DNA from 2 places in the Pseudarthrobacter sp. CCNWLW217 genome. Region 1 is predicted to be linked to the other one. Evidence: predicted binding sites of a transcription regulator. Region 1 holds the regulator's gene; the other holds the start of a gene.
The links. Region 1 encodes Rex, which represses fermentation and respiration genes when NADH is low (regulators of the CRP and FNR family bind a similar motif). Its sites were predicted from a motif close to CTTGTGAANNNNTTCACAAG; they were not measured.
Positions count from the first base shown of each region.

Region 2: a site for Rex is predicted at 5,317-5,336, ahead of V9L18_RS20610 (glyceraldehyde-3-phosphate dehydrogenase). Genes of this name have one in related genera too.

Region 1 is NZ_JBBCBT010000003.1:129,376-138,596, forward strand. It holds gene V9L18_RS04920 (glycoside hydrolase family 95 protein) at 1-493, shown strand, start outside; gene V9L18_RS04925 (acetylxylan esterase) at 545-1,564, shown strand; gene V9L18_RS04930 (3-deoxy-7-phosphoheptulonate synthase) at 1,873-3,030, shown strand; gene V9L18_RS04935 (helix-turn-helix domain-containing protein) at 3,173-3,385, shown strand; gene V9L18_RS04940 (30S ribosomal protein bS22) at 3,537-3,635, shown strand; gene V9L18_RS04945 (HAD family hydrolase) at 3,758-4,576, opposite strand; gene V9L18_RS04950 (glutaredoxin family protein) at 4,666-4,920, shown strand; gene V9L18_RS04955 (redox-sensing transcriptional repressor Rex) at 5,008-5,727, shown strand; gene V9L18_RS04960 (Yip1 family protein) at 5,814-6,659, opposite strand; gene V9L18_RS04965 (hypothetical protein) at 6,891-7,568, opposite strand; gene V9L18_RS04970 (YceI family protein) at 7,786-8,334, opposite strand; gene V9L18_RS04975 (histidine phosphatase family protein) at 8,535-9,215, shown strand.
Region 2 is NZ_JBBCBT010000025.1:4,885-14,105, reverse strand. It holds gene mptB (polyprenol phosphomannose-dependent alpha 1,6 mannosyltransferase MptB) at 1-705, opposite strand, end outside; gene orn (oligoribonuclease) at 860-1,510, shown strand; tRNA gene V9L18_RS20630 (tRNA-His) at 1,641-1,713, shown strand; gene def (peptide deformylase) at 1,846-2,418, shown strand; gene V9L18_RS20620 (HNH endonuclease family protein) at 2,434-3,231, opposite strand; gene V9L18_RS20615 (hypothetical protein) at 3,346-3,549, opposite strand; gene V9L18_RS20610 (glyceraldehyde-3-phosphate dehydrogenase) at 3,620-5,098, opposite strand; RNA gene rnpB (RNase P RNA component class A) at 5,355-5,746, opposite strand; gene V9L18_RS20600 (YaaA family protein) at 5,803-6,564, shown strand; gene V9L18_RS20595 (zinc ribbon domain-containing protein) at 6,561-7,316, opposite strand; gene V9L18_RS20590 (Nif3-like dinuclear metal center hexameric protein) at 7,420-8,343, opposite strand; gene msrA (peptide-methionine (S)-S-oxide reductase MsrA) at 8,444-8,968, shown strand; gene cysK (cysteine synthase A) at 9,034-9,221, shown strand, end outside.

The DNA.
Region 1 (9,221 bases):
CGGTTGGTCGCTTACCTGGAAAATCCTGCTCCGGGCCCGCCTCCGCCAGCCGGACAAAGTCAGTGACCTCCTCAGGCTGTACTTCCGGGACATGGCAACGGACCGCGGCGACCAAAGCGGCGGACTGTACCCCAACCTGTTCGGGGCGCACCCGCCATTCCAGATCGACGGCAACCTCGGCTTTGTGGGCGGCCTGGCAGAATGCCTCGTCCAGAGCCACCGCACCTCGAACGGTATGCCGGAAATCGAGCTGCTGCCGGCGCTGCCCCGGGAACTGCCCGACGGCGCCGCGCACCGCCTCCGCGCACGCCCGGGTGTGGAGGTGGACCTGGAGTGGCACGACGGCCTACTGACCGGCGCAGCATTGACCTCGCCGACGGCAAGAGACGTCCTGGTGCGCCATCGTGGGACTGCCCGCGAGCTTCATCTGGAGCCGCATCAGGCAACAGTTCTGAACCTCGCGTTCTTTATCCCCGCGGGAGAGCCCGCATGACATACGATTCCCAAAAGTTCCAGCCAAACCAGATCTGACAGGACCTTCAGCATGCCCCTTTTCGACCTCCCCCTTGCCCAGCTCCGCGGCTACACCTCCGAGGTCACGCCGCCGTCCGATTTCCAGGAGTTCTGGGACGCCACCATCGATGATGCCAGGACCTTCCCGCTCAACGCCTCCTTCGAGCCAGTGGAGAACTACCTGACGGTCATCGACACCTTTGATGTGACCTTCGCCGGATACGCTGGCGCTCCCATCAAAGGCTGGCTGCATCTCCCGGCGAACCGTCCGGCCGGAAGCCAGCTTCCCGTCGTCGTGCAGTACATCGGTTACTCGGGCGGCCGCGGCCTGGTCAACCAGGACACCAAGTGGGCGCAGGCCGGATACGCGCACTTCATCATGGACACCCGGGGCCAGGGCTACGGCGGGACGCTGGGGGAGACGGCGGATCCGCACCCCTCCGCGGGCGAGGTGGCGCACGCCGGCCTGATGACCAGGGGAGCGGGCAGCCGCGAGGACTACTACTACCGCCGCGTCTACGTTGATGCCTTCCGGGCCGTGGAAGCTGCCCAGTCCCATCCGGAGGTGGACTCCACGAGGGTGGTCCTGGCCGGCGTCAGCCAGGGCGGTGGCATTGTGGTGGCCGTCGCCGGGCTCGTGGCAGGACGACTCGACGGCGTCATCGCCGCGTTGCCCGACGTCCCGTTCCTGCAGGACTTCCCGCGCGCCATCGACATCACGCCCCGTGGGCCCTACCCGGAGATCGCTGCTTTCCTGGGCAGGCACCGGGACCGGTACGAGCACATGCTCGCCGTGCTGAACTACTTCGACGGCGTCAACCTGGCCCGTTCAGCCACCGCCCCGGCACTCTACTCGGCCGCGCAGATGGATGACATATGCCCGCCCTCGACAGTGTTTGCCAGCTTCAACGCCTACGGCTCGGGCACGGCTGACTCCTCGGGCACCGGGGCGGTCAAGGACATCGAGGTTTACCGGTTCAACAACCACGAAGGCGGTCAGGAGTACCACTGGATTAAGCAGCTGCAGTTCCTGCGGAAGCTCGCGGGTTGAGCCGATGTAAGCGGTAAATACTGAGCTTGTTCGCGGATCCTGACCCTCACGGTTCGGATCCGCGAACAGGCTGAGGAGCCCTGTATTACGGCACGATTTTGCGGCGGCCACCGGGTGCGGTTATGGTCTTGGCTATGACTAACCGTTGGTATGCGTATTTTTCGTTGGCTCTGGAGGGGCCCGCGTCTAACTGACACGCATCCAACTTTCCTTCAGAGCCAGCAGGGCAGAGATGATTCTCTGCCCTTCGCCATTTCCCGGCGGGCTCTGATCTGGGTCCGCCTTCCTTTCCCGGAACAGGACCCACCATGAGCACCGCAACAGCCGCCACATCCACAGAGCCCTCACCACGCGCCGCCGCGCAGGCAGGCACGCCGGCCGCAAAAACCACGTCGAACTTGCGCGTCAGCGAGTTCACGGCCCTGCCCACGCCCCAGGAGCTCATCGCCGAGCTGCCACTGGACGCCCGGGTGACTGACGTCGTCGAACGCGGACGCGATGAAGTCCGGGCCATCATGGACGGCGTGGACGACCGCCTCCTGGTGATCGTGGGCCCTTGCTCCATCCACGACCCCAAGGCCGGCCTGGAGTACGCCCGCCGGCTGGTCAGCCAGGCCGAGAAGCACAAGGAAGACCTGCTGATCGTTATGCGGACCTACTTCGAGAAGCCCCGGACCACCGTGGGCTGGAAGGGCCTCATCAACGATCCGCGCCTGGACGGCAGCCATGACATGGTGACCGGGCTCCGGACGGCCCGCCAGTTCCTGCAGCAGGTCACCGCCCTTGGACTCCCCACGGCCACGGAGTTCCTGGAACCCATCAGTCCGCAGTACATGGCGGACCTGATCTCCTGGGGCGCGATCGGGGCACGGACCACGGAAAGCCAGATCCACCGCCAGCTGGCCTCGGGCCTTTCCATGCCGATCGGCTTCAAGAACGGGACCGACGGTGATCTGCAGGTTGCCATCGACGCCTGCGGAGCTGCCGCGGCGGCGCAGGCTTTCCTGGGCATCGACGGCGACGGCCGGGCAGCACTGGTGGCCACCGCCGGGAACCCGGACACCCACGTCATCCTCCGAGGCGGTCGCAAGGGGCCCAACTACTCGGCGGCCGACGTCGAAAGCGCTTCCGACAAGCTGGCCGGCAAGGGGCTGAACCCACGACTGATCGTGGATGCCAGCCACGCCAACAGCGGCAAGAGCCACCACCGCCAAGCCGAAGTTGCACTGGAGATCGGCGCGCAGCTGGAGGATGGCGGACCCTCTGCCGACGCCATCGCCGGCGTTATGCTGGAGAGCTTCCTCGTGGGCGGTGCGCAGAACCTTGACGTCACCGAACACGCCGCCGGACGCTCGGAACTGGTGTACGGCCAGAGTGTCACGGACGCCTGCATGGAATGGGACGTCTCCGTGTCGGTGCTGGACCAGCTCGCCTCGTCGGCACGCAAGCGCCGTACCGGGAAATGATTACCCCCAGTGACTTTCACAATAGCCCCATGAACCTCTAGAGTATCTAGCACATGGTTGGTGGATGGCTCAGCATCGGCACACCGCAATGGCATAAACCTGGGGTCACTGTTGTCCATCCGTCAGCAAAGGAATAAGGGAAATGTCCGCAGAACAGAACTTCTCAAACGCGAAGTTCCTGACCGTGGCCGAAGTGGCCGAGGTCATGCGCGTCTCCAAAATGACCGTGTACCGGCTGGTCCACTCAGGTGAAATGCCCGCAGTGCGCTTCGGCCGTTCCTACCGGGTCCCGGAAAGCGCCGTTGAACAGTATCTTAAAGGCGCCGTTGTGGACGGCCACTCCGAGACCGCCTGAGCGGCCCTGTCAGTGGGTGCCCCGGATAAGCGGTACCCTGTTAAGGAACGTTTTACGTCATTGTAAGAATCTGTCGGTTGTTTCAGTCTGTAGCTCTGTCCACGGACCTTTCCATCAGACAGGTACTGCATCTAGTTTGTGAGGAACTTTCGTGGGTTCAGTTATTAAGAAGCGTCGCAAGCGTATGGCCAAGAAGAAGCACCGCAAGTTGCTTCGCAAGACGCGCCACCAGCGCCGCAATAAGAAGTAGAGATACTTCGAACTGCGTGAAATGCCCGTTGCCTTCCCGGCAGCGGGCATTTTGTTTTGCCCCCACCCAACTAGGTAGCAGCAGATGTCGTTTTGAGGGCCCATAACGACATCTGCTGCTACCTAGATGCGGGGGCCGCGGATGCGGGAGAAGCCGCGCCAGAGGCCGTACACGACGCCGCCGGCTGTGGCGGCTTTAAGGCCCAGGGTGGCGGCGCGGCGGCCGGAGCGGAAGTCATACACCGGCCAGTTATTGTCCCGGGCATGGCGGCGGAGCCTGGCGTCCGGGTTGATGGCGACGGGGTGTCCCACGAGGGTCAGCAGCGGTATGTCGTTGTAGGAGTCGCTGTAGGCCCAGCAGCGCCTGAGGTCCAGTCCCTCGGCGTCAGCAATGCCCTGGACGGCCACAGCCTTCGCAGAGCCGTGCAGGATGTCGCCCACAAGGCGTCCGGTGTACATCCCGTCCGCTACCTCACCGACGGTGCCCAGCGCACCGGTCAGCCCGAGTCGTGTGGCGATGACCGTTGCCACCTCGATGGGGGTGGCCGTGACCAGCCAAACCCGCCGGCCAACCCGCAGGTGCTGTTGGGCCAAGGCTTTTGCTCCCGGCCAGATCCTGGAGGCGATCATCTCGTCATAGACTTCTTCGCCGAGAGCCTTCACGTCCTCAACAGTGATTCCGGCGGCGAGGTTGAGGGCGGAGTCGCGGACCGCATGGACGTCATCCATGTTCTCGCCGCGCGTCACAAACTTGAACTGCTTCCACGCGAATCCGGCGGCCTGGACCAAGGTGAACGCTCCGCGCTGGTGCATCTTGCGTGCCACGTGAAAAAGGCTGGCGCCCTTCATGAGGGTGTTATCGACGTCGAAGAACGCCGCCTCGCCGGTCTGCGGTACCGCAGCCGGCTGTGTGAGAACTGCGACGTACTTCTCCTCGGGCATGTCCCCGAGTCTAGTCAATGCGTGCGGCCCCTCCTGCCGCGTGGCCGTGCGCCGCGCTGTCCGCCACTAAAGGGGGATACGGTTAAACCATGCCAAAACCGCAGGTTGTCCTGATCACCAAAGCCGACTGTCACCTGTGCGCGGACGCGCGCGACGCCGTCGGGCGGGTAACAGCCTCCTTGGGGCTTGAGTGGGCGGAACAGCCCGTGGACCAACTGCCCGAGTTGCGTGACCGCTATGCCGAGGAAATCCCCGTAGTGCTGGTGGACGGCATCCAGCGTGATTTCTGGAAGATCGACGAAGCCCGGCTGGAGCGCGTCCTGCGGCGCGCCATGGCGGAGTAGGGCTGGTCCGGGCCATGGTTCAGGCTTTGTTGGCAGCAAGCGCAGGGCTCTAGAGTGGAGTCACAACGCGACGCAAGGGAGGGGATAGTGACTTCGCTGGATTCATCTCCCCAGTCTGTCCAAGACGAGTCGGTTGCGCCGGGCGTACAGGACGACAAAACCGCTGCCAAGCAGATTCCGCCGGCGGCCGTGGCCAGGCTGACACTGTACCTTCGGGCGCTTAATACCTTGCTGGCCGAAGGCGTGGAGCGCGTATCCTCGGAGTCGCTGGCGGAATTGTCCGGCGTCAGTTCCGCCACGTTGCGCAAGGACCTCTCGCATGTGGGCTCCTATGGCACGCGGGGCGTCGGCTACGAAGTCCAGTACCTCAGCCGCCACATCGCTGCAGCCCTCGGGCTGACCCACGACTGGAAAGTGGCTATCGTCGGCGCCGGTAACCTGGGCAAGGCGCTCGCCAGGTACGGCGGCTTTGAGTCCCGGGGCTTCGACGTCGTAGCCATCTTTGATGCCGACCAGATGGTGGTGGGCAATGAGGTGGGCTGGCTGCGGGTCAGCGACGTTGCAGACCTCGAAACCGTGCTGCAGCGGACGGGCGCCAACATGGTGGTTCTGGCCTTGCCCGCCGCAGTGGCGCAGGACGTGTGTGACCGCGTCGTCGCCGCCGGCGTCCATAGCATCCTGAGTTTTGCGCCTGTGATGCTCCAGGTGCCCGACACCGTAAACCTCCGCAAGGTGGACATGGCCACCGAACTCCAGATCCTGGCCTACCACGCGCAGCGGGCGCAGACCCCGGGCCAGACCGCCTAGCAATCCTGCGGCTCCGGGATCCACGCCCGCTGGGTGTGGTTTCTATTGTTGGTCAGCGCCGGCATGTCTTCCGGTTGACCGTAAGGCTAGCGGCCGTAGGGGTTTCCCGGCTGGCCGTAGGGGTTGGCGAACGGCTGCTGCTTGCGGAAGTACGGAGCCGCTGCCGGCAGGTACAGCAGGACGATGGCTGCGATGCCCATCAGCGTTCCCAGTGTTCCGATGTTCGGCACCTGGAAGAGCCCAAAGATGGACAGTGCCGCGAATACGGTTCCGAGGATCCGGGCCCAGTTCTTGCCCTTGCGGATGAAGATAGCCACCAATGCGTAGAGCGCGGCTCCGATGATGGCGAAGACCACCAGTGTGCCGGCAATAACGCCCTTGATGTCCTCGTAGGGGATCTCGCCGCCGGCGCCGCCACTTTGCATGGCATCTTCGAAGGTGCTTCGCATCAGCGGGTCATCCAGCTGGCCAACGCCGATCAGCATGCTAATGACGTAAATAACGCCCGAGGCGATCAGGAGCCAGAAGGAAATGTTGACCAGCTGGGGGACTCCGTTGCTGCTCGTAGCCGCCGGCTGTTCGGACGGGTACTGTGCGTACGGAGACTGCCCGTACTGCTGGCCAAATGGCTGCTGGCCGTAGGCCGGGGCCTGCGGCGGGTTCTGACCATACGCCGGCGGGTTCTGGCCGTACTGGGGTGCCGGTGTGCCCGTTTCGCCATACTGTGGGGTGTTTTGGCCGTACTGGGGTGCCGGTGTGCCCGTTTCGCCATACTGTGGGGTGTTTTGGCCGTACTGCGGAGCGTTCTGTCCGTACTGCGGGGCAGGGGGCGTGGGCTGGCCAAACTGCGGTGCGTTCTCGCCGTAGCGCGGAGTGGGGGGCTGGCCGCCGGATTCGGGCTCGTTGGGAGGCTGGACTGGGGGAGTACTCATGAGCGGTCCTTTGCAGGTCGAAGTGCGGATCGGCTGCCGGGATCGGTGCACTGGCCCTACCCCCAGCAAGGCTTACTTCCACCGTACCCCCGGGCGGCTCCGTAGCGGGTCATTCCGGAGAGGTATTCCGGCTTCATTCCGCCTTAGTCGGTGAGAGCGCGAAGCGCTGGGAAAGCCGCAGCCTGGCGGGTACGCCGGCTGCGGCCTTCGGTAAACAACTTAACCGGCAGGTCAGGCGCGGCCCTTGACTGCGGTGAACCATGCCTGCGAGTTGGGCAGCCACATCAGAACGGTTGCCCCGGCGCTGATCAGGAAGCCGAGCCAGTTGTTGCCGATCCCATCGCCCACGCTGCCGCCAATGATGGCGAGGACCAGCGAGACACCGGCCACGATGGTGAGGGCCAGCCGGGCCCACTCCCGGCCTTCTTTCATCTTCAGGGCGAGGATAATTTGGGCGACACCGATGGCCAGTGCCACCAGGACCAGGAGGAGGACCACCATGGCCGCCGCGGGGGCAACCGTGAACAGTGCCAGCGCCCCGAAGAGTCCCAGGAGGCCGCCCAACACGCCCAAAATGCCGCCGATGAGCCAGATCCAGTAGGACACCTTGAGTTCGGTGGGCAGCCCTGTGACGTTGAACATGCCGGAGAACCCGCCCGTGGGCAGCACATCGTTGAAGTTTCGGGGGCCGTCCGTCGGCATCTCGAAGTGGAAGCCACCCTGCTGGCCCGGCTGGCTGTGGGGCTGGCCGGGTTGAGCGGGCTGCTGGTAGGCCTGGCCCGGGGCCTGGTATCCCTGTGGTGGTGGCTGGTAACCCTGCGGCGGCTGGTAACCGGCGGGAGGAACGTTGCTGGCAGGCGGCTGGGCGCCCGGCTGCTCAGGCTGCGGTACTTCACTAGGGTTGGTCATGGCTCTCACTGTAGACCGCAGGTTCCCTGTTATCTAGGAGATTTGCGGCGAAATCGCAGGGAACGGCAGGGGTTTTCCACAGGATTGACCTACGGGCACGAACGCCGGACACAGGGCATCTCTCACAGCCGCGGCACTCCGGTATGCCGGTTTAAACGCCACCGCCCGGCAGCTGGACCACTCAGTGGATCCGGCGGCCGGGCGGCAGCAGGCAGAATTAGGCAGCGGGCGCGATGAACGCGAGCTCCAGGTTGATGGCAACCTTGTCGCTGACCAGCACGCCGCCGGCTTCCAGCACGGCGTTCCAGGTCAGGCCGAAGTCCTTGCGGCTGATGGTGGTCTCGGCGGAGACGCCGGCGCGGGTGTTACCGAACGGGTCCACGGCCACGCCGTTGAACTCGGTTTCCAGGGCCACCGGGCGGGTGACGCCCTTGATGGTCAGGTCGCCGGTCAGCTCGTAGGTGTTGCCCTTGGCCACCAGGCCGTTGGAAACGAAGGAGATTTCCGGGAACTTCTCCACGTCGAAGAAGTCCTCGCCGCGGACGTGGCCGTCGCGGTTTACGTCGCCGGAGTCGAAGCTGGCCGTCTTGATGGTGGCGCTGATCTTGGAGTCCGCCACGTTCTCAGCCAGGTCCAAGGTTGCTGCGGCATCCTTGAACTGGCCGCGGACCTTGCTGATGCCTGCGTGCCGGACAGTGAAGCCGATTTCGCTGTGTGAGTTGTCCAGGGTCCAGGTGCCGGTGGTGACGTCTGCGGGAAGTGACATGGTGTTTCTCCTTGGGAGTGTCGGGTAGTACTGGGAATGGTTGACGCTTCATTTGTTGAAGTCTCAACTAACTGCTGCATCCAGTATAAACATGCATTTGCATCTTTTGTTCCCACTTCCGGAACATTTTTTGAGAATCTTCAGTTCTACTGGATGTAGAAGATTTCGGATAGCACGCCATCTTTGAGAAACTGGTAAACATGCCCCAAGCCACTGTCCATCTGCTCCGCCACGGCGAGGTCCATAATCCCGACGGCGTTCTGTACGGCAGGCTGCCCGAATTCCACCTCTCAGAGCTGGGGCGGGAAATGGCACAGACGCTCGCCGCGCACTTCAGCGAGCGTGCGGCCCTTGGCGCACGGATTGTCTATCTCGCGGCGTCTCCGCTGACCAGGGCCCAGGAGACAGCAGCGCCTACGGCCGAAGCACTGCACCTTGAAATCCACACGGACGAGCGCATCATTGAGGCCGAGAACTACTTCGAGGGCATGAAGGTCACCAAGGCCGAGCTCCGCAAGCCCAAGCACTGGCCGCATTTGGTCAACCCGCTCAGGCCGTCCTGGGGAGAGCCCTACAAGGCGCAGGCGGCCCGTGTCCGGGCTGCGGTCCAGGACGCCAGGCTCCGCGCCATTGAGCTGGCCGGTGACGACTACGGATCTGACGGGCCCGAGGCCATCATGGTCAGCCACCAGCTTCCCATCTGGGCCACCCGCCTCAGCGCCGAGGGACGTCCCCTGTGGCATGATCCGCGCAAACGCGAGTGCACGCTGACGTCCATCACCTCCCTGGTGTTCGACGACGACGGCTCCCTCCTGCGCGTTGTGTACAGTGAGCCCGCTGCCGCACTTCTTCCCGGCGCCGCCAGCACCCCGGGGGCCTGACCGTGG
Region 2 (9,221 bases), on a different contig from region 1:
ATTGGCTGCGGTGAGCCAGAGTGCCCGGTGCGGGTTGACGCCATGGAGGTCCGCCAGCTTGGGCACGTAGATAATGCACAGCACGATGCCCACCAGAGCAGCCAGCCGGAACAGCATCACGCTGGCCTCCGGGTGCACGTTGGTGGACCAGACCACAAACTGCTCAATCCACAGGAACAGCTGGCCATATGGGACCGGGGCCTCGGTCCACATCTTGTCGGCGCCGAGCTGGAAATAGTTGGACAGCGCGGAAATGCCGTTTTCGTAGGGATTGAAGCCTTCCACCATCAGCCTGCCCTGGCCGATGTAGGCGTACACATCCCGGCTGAACAACGGCACTGTGAACATCATCGGCAGGCCCCAAAGCACCACGGCCTGAAGGGTGGCTTTGCGCGCCGCCAGGCCCCAGATCCGGACGCGTTGGCCCAGCCTGAGCCAGGCGCGGACCAGGAGCATGCCGCCGACGGCCAGGAGGATGATGGACAGCGCAACACCGATGGCCTCGGTCCGCATCCAGATGAAGAGCGGCATCCGCCGCAACTCCGAGACGGGCGCAAGCCAACCGACTCCCAGGGAACCGACCATCATCAACACCGAACCGATAAAGCCGGCGATCAGCGGAGACCGTGCGTTGTCGACCTCGGCCTCTGGCAGCTTGAGGATCGGGGCGGCCTTCTCCCCCGCTGCAGGCACAGGCCCCGTCATCTCAGGATTGTCCAATCTGTTGCATTCCACGCTTCCGCCCTGCGGGCCTCACCGGGCCGGCCGGGGCATAGTACAACGACGGAAAATTCACCGCCGCGTTTCCGAAATCCTAGCATCGGACGGCCCGGACAGAGCTAAACGGTAGGCTTGTCAAGTGCCTATATCTAATGAACGCATCGTCTGGATCGACTGCGAAATGACCGGCCTGGACATCAAGAACGACGCCCTGATCGAGGTGGCGGCCTTGGTGACGGACTCGGAACTGAACATCCTGGGCGATGGAGTGGACGTAGTGATCAAGCCGGAGGATTCCGCGCTGGCCCAGATGAATGATTTCGTCCGCGACATGCATACGCGCTCGGGGCTGCTGACGGAACTGCCGCACGGCAAGACCATGGCCGAGGCCGAGGCCGCCGTCATGGAATACATCGAAAAGTGGGTCCCGGACCCCCGTAAGGCGCCGTTGGGCGGCAACTCGGTGGGCACGGACCGTGTGTTCCTGTCCCGGGACATGCCCTCAGTGGTGGAACACCTGCACTACCGCGTGATCGATGTCAGCACCATTAAGGAACTCTCACGCCGGTGGTTTGCGCGAGCGTATTTCCAATCCCCCGCCAAAAAGGGCGGTCACCGCGCCCTCGGTGACATCAAAGACTCCATCGACGAACTCCGTTACTACCGGGAAGCCGTATTTGTCCCGGCGCCAGGCCCGGACAGCGCAACGGCCCAGGCCATCTCCAAACGGATCGCCGCCGGCGCGGAAACCACCGCCGCTGATGCAGACCCAGCGGTCCCAGGGACGTAATCTGCACCACGTTTGCTTCGAATTTTGGCCAAAAACGGGAAAAGTGGCAAAAGCACACGCGAACAGCAGGTAAGCTATTTGAGTTGCCTTTCCAGAGAGCCGGTCGCCCGGTAGACCTGCAAGGCACATGGTGGGCTTAGCTCAGTTGGCAGAGCGCCTGGTTGTGGTCCAGGAGGTCGCGGGTTCAACCCCCGTAGCTCACCCGCACAGGATGGTTCTAGCAGCCGTTCGAGAAGGAGGCCGCACCGGATATCCGGTGCGGCCTCCTTTGTTTTGCATCCTTGTTTAGCGCACAACGGCCGGCATCGCGCCGCATCCCGAAGGACCCGTCTGACATGACAGTTATGCCAATCACCATTTGGGGGGAACCGGTGCTGCACCGCCGGGCTTCCGAGGTGGAAGTGTTCGACGACGAACTCAGGACCCTGATTGCGGACATGTTCGAAACCAACGACGCCGCGAACGGCGTCGGACTCGCGGCGCCGCAGGTCGGGGTCGGCAAGCGGATTTTTGTCTACAAATACGCCAACGATGACGGCGCACCTCCCGCAGGTGTATTGGTCAACCCTGTCCTGACCCTGTCCAAAATCTCTGGCGCCCTTCCCGATCCCGATGAGGAAGAGGAGGGCTGCCTGTCTTTTCCGGGCGGACAGTACCCGTTGAAGCGTGCCGAGTGGGCCAGGGTGCGCGGCTTCGACGGCTATGGGCAGCCGGTTGAATTTGAGGCCACAGGGTGGTTCGCGCGGGTAATCCAGCACGAGTATGACCACCTGGACGGAAAACTCTACGTCAACCGGCTGATCGACCGCTATGCACGCAAGGCGATGAAGCAGGCCAAGAAGAGCGGTTGGGGCGTTCCGGGCCTAACCTGGATGCCCGGCGTCGACCCGGATCCTTTCGGCCACTAGTCCACGAGTCGGACGTCAGCCCGCAGTAACAGTCAGCTGCTGGGGGCAGCTGTCCAGGACCCTCTTCATGGCGTCCTTCTCCGGCTGCGTCACCCAAAGCCCATAGGCGGCCTTCACCGAGATCTGCCTTGCGACATAGTGGCAGCGGAAGGCCTTGTTCTTGGGCAACCAGGTGGCGGCGTCACCTGCACTCTTCTGCTGGTTGGCGGGCCCGTCCGCGGCGATAAGGTTCAGGGGGTCATTGGCCAGGCTCTGGCGCTGCAGCGGTGTCAGGCTCTGCGCGCCCTTTTGCCAGGCGTCGCCCAGGGCCACCACATGATCGATCTGGACCGCCTTGCTGCTCTCCGAGCCTCGCCGGAAGTCCACGGGAAGTCCTGTGTAAGGCTCGTGGAAATGGCCGGCCGCCACTCGGCATGTGGAGCCTTCGGTGAACACCACGCCCGTGAGGTCACGGCGAAGGACGTCGTTGCGGGTGTCGCAGCCATTCCGGTCCAGGTCCTGCCACGCCTGCCCGAAGGCTTCGCGCTCATAGTTGTCGTTAGGTGCACGCCCCTTGACCGGCAGCCCGTCGAGGGCTTCACGGGCACTCCCCCGCGGCACAGCATGCACCGGGGCCACCGGTTTCATAAAGCCCGGATCGAAAACCGGCGCCTCCGTAGGTCCTGCAATGGCCGGTTCCGCCGCCGCGAACTGGCCGGCAGTGAAGAACCACGCCACCGACGCTACAGCGGATACTCCCAGGAGAATGACCAGGGCCCATGCCTGCCGCGAGCGGCGGCGTGCCCGTCTGTAAGCAGACCAGCTGACGGTCACGGGCAGCCTGCCCTTCCGGAAACGTAGTGCACCAGAAGAGCCTAGGACACTCCTCGGACAACGTGGCCGATATCCACAGTGTTGGGGAGGAGTGGGAAGCCGGGAAAGAGCTTCTTATTGTTCCCGGGTCACCCTCCGGAGATCTTCGGCGGCAACCTGGAGCAGCTCTTCGAGTTGGCGCACGCGATCTTCGCTGACATCTCCGGCCTTGTAACCCGCCTGGGCCTCCTCCAGGAGGCGGATGGCCCGTTTGTGGTTGGCCTTGGCTACATCCAGGGCGTGTTCGAGCGTGGTCTCGTGGAGAGTTTCGTTATTCATGCCACCAGTGTGGTCCCGTTTCCCGGCTGATTCCAGAGAACCAGCCGGGAAATTGCCTCAGAGGAGGGAATCAGACGGCGATGGCCGCCAGTGCCGCGGCAGGTTCCTTGGCGGGAAACGACGGCGGGTTGACCCCTGCCATCTCTTCCATGACGCGGACCACCTGGCAGGAGTAGCCGAATTCGTTGTCGTACCAGACGTAGAGGATGACGTTCTTGTCGTTGGAGATCGTGGCCAGGCCGTCCACGATGCCCGCACGGCGGGAACCGACGAAGTCGGTGGACACAACCTCGGGGGAATCGATGTAGTCGATCTGCTTGCGCAGGTCCGAATGCAGGGACATCTGGCGCAGGTAGTTGTTCACCTCGTCCTTGGTGGTGCCGTTTTCAAGGCTCAGGTTCAGGATGGCGAGGGAGACATCGGGGGTGGGGACGCGGATGGAGCTGCCGGAAAGCTTGCCCTGAAGTTCGGGCAGCGCCTTCGCCACAGCAGTGGCCGCACCGGTTTCGGTGATGACCATGTTCAGCGCGGCGGAGCGGCCGCGGCGGTCGCCCTTGTGGAAGTTGTCGATCAGGTTCTGGTCGTTAGTGAAGGAGTGGACGGTTTCCACGTGGCCGTGGATCACGCCGAACTTGTCGTTGATGGCCTTCAGGACCGGGGTGATGGCGTTGGTGGTGCAGGACGCCGCGGAGACGATCTGGTCAGTATCCTCGATGCTGCCGTGGTTAATGCCGTGCACGATGTTCTTGAGCGCGCCCTTGCCCGGAGCGGTGAGGAGAACACGCGAAGCACCCTTGCTCTGAAGGTGCTGTGACAGGCCTTCGGCGTCGCGCCAGCGTCCCGTGTTGTCCACCACCAAGGCGTCGTGGATGCCGTAGGACGTGTAATCGATCGTCGCGGGGTTGTCCGAGTAGATGACCTGGACCTGGACACCGTTCGCGGTGATGGTGTTGGCTTCCTCGTCCACGCGGATGGTGCCTTCAAAGGAACCATGGACCGAATCGCGGCGCAGCAGGCTGGCGCGCTTGGAGAGATCCTTGTCCGATCCACGGCGCACCACGATGGCGCGCAGGCGAAGGCCGTGGCCGCCACCAGCCTTTTCGATCAGGAGGCGGGCAAGGAGCCGGCCAATCCGGCCGAAGCCATAGAGCACAACGTCAGTGCTGGTGCGGTCGTCGGCGCCGCGTTTGCCCACTACCTCGGCCAGTTCGGCGCGGAGGAACTCTTCCAGTGTGGCGCCGTCGCCCTCGGCCTTGAACTTCTGGTTCAGGCGGGCAATGTCGATCGCGGCCGCGCCCAGTTCCAGGCCGGCGAGGGTGTTCAGCAGCGGGGCTGTTTCTTCCAGAAGCAGCTCATCCTTGCTCATACGGCGGGCGAACCGGTGCGCCTTCAGGATGTTCATGGTGGACTTGTTAATCAGGCTGCGGCCGTGGATGGAAGTCACCACGTTGTTTTCACGGTACAGCCGGCCGATCACCGGAATCATGGCCTCGGCGAGGGCCTCCCGGCCCATCCACGTATCAAGACAAGAATCTGACGTCTGGCTCACAGAACTACCTTCCTTGGGTCAACCACATACGTCCTCGTACGCGGAGGGCGGCCGCCGGAGGTGTTCCGGGGCGCAAGCGTCGGCGGGGATTCGGTCCACCCCGGACACCTTGGAGAAGCGCGAAGAAAAACCACCGGCTGCGAACGCAGACCCGGTGGCAGAACTTCTACGTTCGCTCTCTATTCTAGGCGGGAGGGGCGCCCTGGACTGCCCCGTCCGGCGTGAAGTCACTCACATGACTTGAGCTGACGTTGTGTGGATGGGTTGACCGATACGCCGGGTTCTGTGCTCCCGTGCCGTTACCAGCGCGGGAGTAGCGGCCATCCATCTACGGACGCCGTTGCCGACGCCCTCCAGCGGCCTACCCGGACACTCGGGCGGGCAGCCCTCAAACGTGTCCTGTCTGGCCTTGCTCCGGGTGGGGTTTACCTAGCCTTCCCGGTCACCCGGGAAGCTGGTGGTCTCTTACACCACCGTTTCACCCTTACCTGTTTCGTGCCGCTTTCAAACCGGCGCGACACAGGCGGTCTGTTCTCTGTGGCACTGGCCTGCGGGTTACCCCGAGTGGGCGTTACCCACCACCCTGCCCTGTGGAGCCCGGACGTTCCTCGAGCCACTTGCGTGACGCGCGGCCGCCTGGTCAACCCATCCGGCACCCAGTCTACCGGGCAAGGGGGCGCCCAAGTCGCCGGTAAGATCGTACGGTGCTGATTCTGCTTCCCCCCTCCGAAGGCAAGACTCCCGCAGCCCGGGGAACCGCCGTCGACTGGCCTTCCCTCAGCTTCCCGGCACTGAACACCTACCGGGCCAAAGTCCTGGATGCCCTGGGAACGGTGAGTGCACACGAGGACGCCCTCGCGCTGCTGGGCGTCGGGGCATCGCTGCGGGACGACGTCGAACGGAACACCCGGCTGCACGCCGAACCGGCGGCGCCTGCCCACCAGATCTACTCGGGGGTTTTGTACGACGCCCTGGGCTACAAAACGCTGACGCCCGCGCAGCGCCGGAAGGCCGACGAGGCGGTGCTGGTGGTATCCGCGCTGTGGGGTGCCATCCGCTTTGCCGACCGGGTGCCCGCCTACCGGCTGTCGATGGGGACTGCACTGCCCGACGTCGGCCGCCTCGCCTCGTTCTGGAAGCCGCAACTGTCGGAGGCCCTCACGGAGGCTGCGGCAGGCCAGCTGCTGGTGGACTGCCGTTCAAGCACGTACGCCGCGGCGTGGGCACCCCCGCCGGCGCAGACCGTCGCCGTCAACGTTTTCACTGAAGTGGATGGCGTGCGCAAGGTGGTGAGCCACTTTGCGAAGCACACGCGCGGGGAACTGGCCCGGCACTTGCTGGTCCGCCGCGGCAACGCCCCGCAGACCCCGGCACAGCTCCTGAAGGCGGCGCGCGAAAAGTGGGACGCGGAGCTGGTTGACGGTGCAGCCCGTAAGCCGCACGCGTTGAACATCATCCTGGGTTAGTTGGTCGGGCTGGCCGTGTTCCACTCGGCGGAGCGCACCAGGATGGCACCGGAGTCCGGGCAAAAGACGATGTCGTCCTCGGCGGCGGCTTTGATTTCGGCGAGGTCGCCGGGGCTGAGCTTCATTCCGGAAGCCTCGGACGTTCCATGGAACAACCGTGCGGCGCCCACTCCTCGCTTGGCCAGCGTTTTTTCGTAAACGGCCAACATCCCGGCGTCCAGTCCTGCGGCGAACTCAGCGCGTTGGCGTTTGACCTCCGCTGCCTCGGCATCCACTTCAGCCAGGGCTTTGTCCAGCTCGGCGCGGATGCCGCCGAATGAGCCCTGGATGTTGTCCACGATCAGCTGCTGGGCCGCCTGCCTGGCGCGGAGCGAATCCAGTCGCTCCATGACTTCGAGCTCTATGTCCTCGAGGTCTGAGCGGCGCCTGTTCAGCGACGCGATGTCCTTCTGCAGGGCCACGAGGTCCTTGGAAAGCCCCGTTCCGCTGTTGAGCCGGGCCTCGTCGCGTTCAATGCGGGTGGTGACCTGTTCGACGTCGGACTCTGCCCGCTTCAGCTCAGCCTCGGCGTCGTGCACGGCCATCTTGGCGGCACCCAGCTCACCGTTGGCAACCGACAGCGCCGACTGGAGATCCGTGATCCGGGGGTCGGTGTCCAGGGCACGACGCCGGTTGGCGAGCGACTTCAGCTTGGCGTCCAGTCCCTGCAATTCGAGCAACTTCAACTGTTCCGCCGGTGCTGCCTTGGCCACTGTTACCTCCGCTTGATCCCACCGGCCGGAGCCGGGCACCGAACCGGCGCTCTATAGACTCTAGCGCGTGGCCTGCTCCCCTGGCTCGCTTCGCACTCCAGGCTTAGCCCGGAGTCAGTATGAAGTCCCATGGATCACTGTTGGTGGTGCTCACCTGGATCTCCACATCGTGGCCCTGGTCGGCGAGCACGTTACCCAGCGCAGACGCTGCGGCCGGCAACCACAGCCACTCACTGGCGAAGTGCGAGACGTCAATAAGGTAGGGCCGGCCATTCACGGCGTCTTCGCGGGCCTCGGATGCCGGATGGTGCCTAAGGTCAGCGGTGACGAAGACGTCCGCATTGCTGGCGCGCACCTCGTTGAACAGCGAATCGCCGGCCCCGCCGCACACCGCGATGCGGCGCACCAGGCCATCCTTGTCACCTGAGACCCGCACTCCCCCGGCCACGGACGGCAGGATTCCAAAAACCCGTGCGGCGAAGTCTCCGAGGCTCATTACCTCCGCCAGGTGACCCACGCGCCCGATGCCCTCCTCGGGAAGGCCGTTGCTGGCGAGGGTCAAGGGCGATACGTCCTCCAGTCCCAGTGCGTCTGCCAGGACATCAGAAACACCGCCGACGGCGGAATCACCGTTGGTATGGACGGTCAGCAGTGCGGTTCCAGACTCGATCAGCCGGTGGATTGCCTTGCCTTTGGCCGTGGTGGCGGCCACCGAGGTGACGCCTTTCAAAAGCAGCGGATGGTGGGTGATGAGCAGCTCGGCTCCCCATTCCACGGCTTCCTCAATGACTTCCAGCGTGGGATCGACGGCGAACATCACCCGCGTGACCGGCGAGGACGGCCGTCCGGCCACCAGGCCCACTTCGTCCCAGCTCTCTGCCAGGGATTCGGGCCACAGTTCCTCTACCGCCAGCAACACCTGCCCCAACGTGGGCGGGACTGTCTGCTCTGCCGCGGGGGCTTCCTCCCGGGAGGTCCCGTCGTCGTGCGGTTCCGCATCTGCAACGCCGGTGTCTACAGGTTCCATAGTCTCAGTTTTACCCCATTCGGCGCCCTCCCCTGCATGTGGCAGAGTCCTTATAGGGTTGTCAGGGAATCATCCGGGGCTCCCAACCATTGAAGAGGTCATGAAAACTTTTGTTCTTGGCGGGGGCTGCTTCTGGTGCCTCGACGCTGTCTATCAAAAAACCAAGGGCGTCAGTTCAGTGGTTTCCGGCTACACCGGCGGCCACGATCCGAATCCCGACTACTACTCCGTCTGCAACGGGACCACCGGGCATGCCGAGGTGGTGGCGGTGACGTTTGACGAGGACGTGATCCCCGCCGAAGTCATCCTGGACATGTTCTTTGTCCTGCACGACCCCACCACGCTCAACCGGCAGGGATATGACGTGGGCACTCAGTACCGCTCGTCCATGTTCTATGAGACCACCGAGGAAAAAATACTGTTCGAGGAGGCGATCGAACGGAACCAGGCGCTGTGGTCCCACCCCATCGTCACCGAGGTCAGCCGCCTGCCCCGGTTCCACGTGGCAGAGGACTTCCACCAGGACTACTACGCCAAGCACCCGGAACAGGGGTACTGCCAGGTGATCATCAATCCCAAGCTGGCCAAGGCCAGGAAATATTACTCTGCATGGCTTAATGCTTAGCAACGGTTGCGCCGCCATCGTTAGGCTGACCTCAGTATTCACTCTTGAGAGATAGGCATACCTACATGGCACGGATCTATGACGACGTAACGCAGCTGGTCGGCGGCACTCCGCTGGTCCGCCTGAACCGGCTGAGCGAAGGCCTAGGTGCCACTGTCGCCGTCAAGCTTGAGTTCTACAACCCGGCCAACAGCGTCAAGGACCGTATCGGCGTGGCCATCGTAGACGCCGCCGAGAAGTCCGGCGCCCTCAA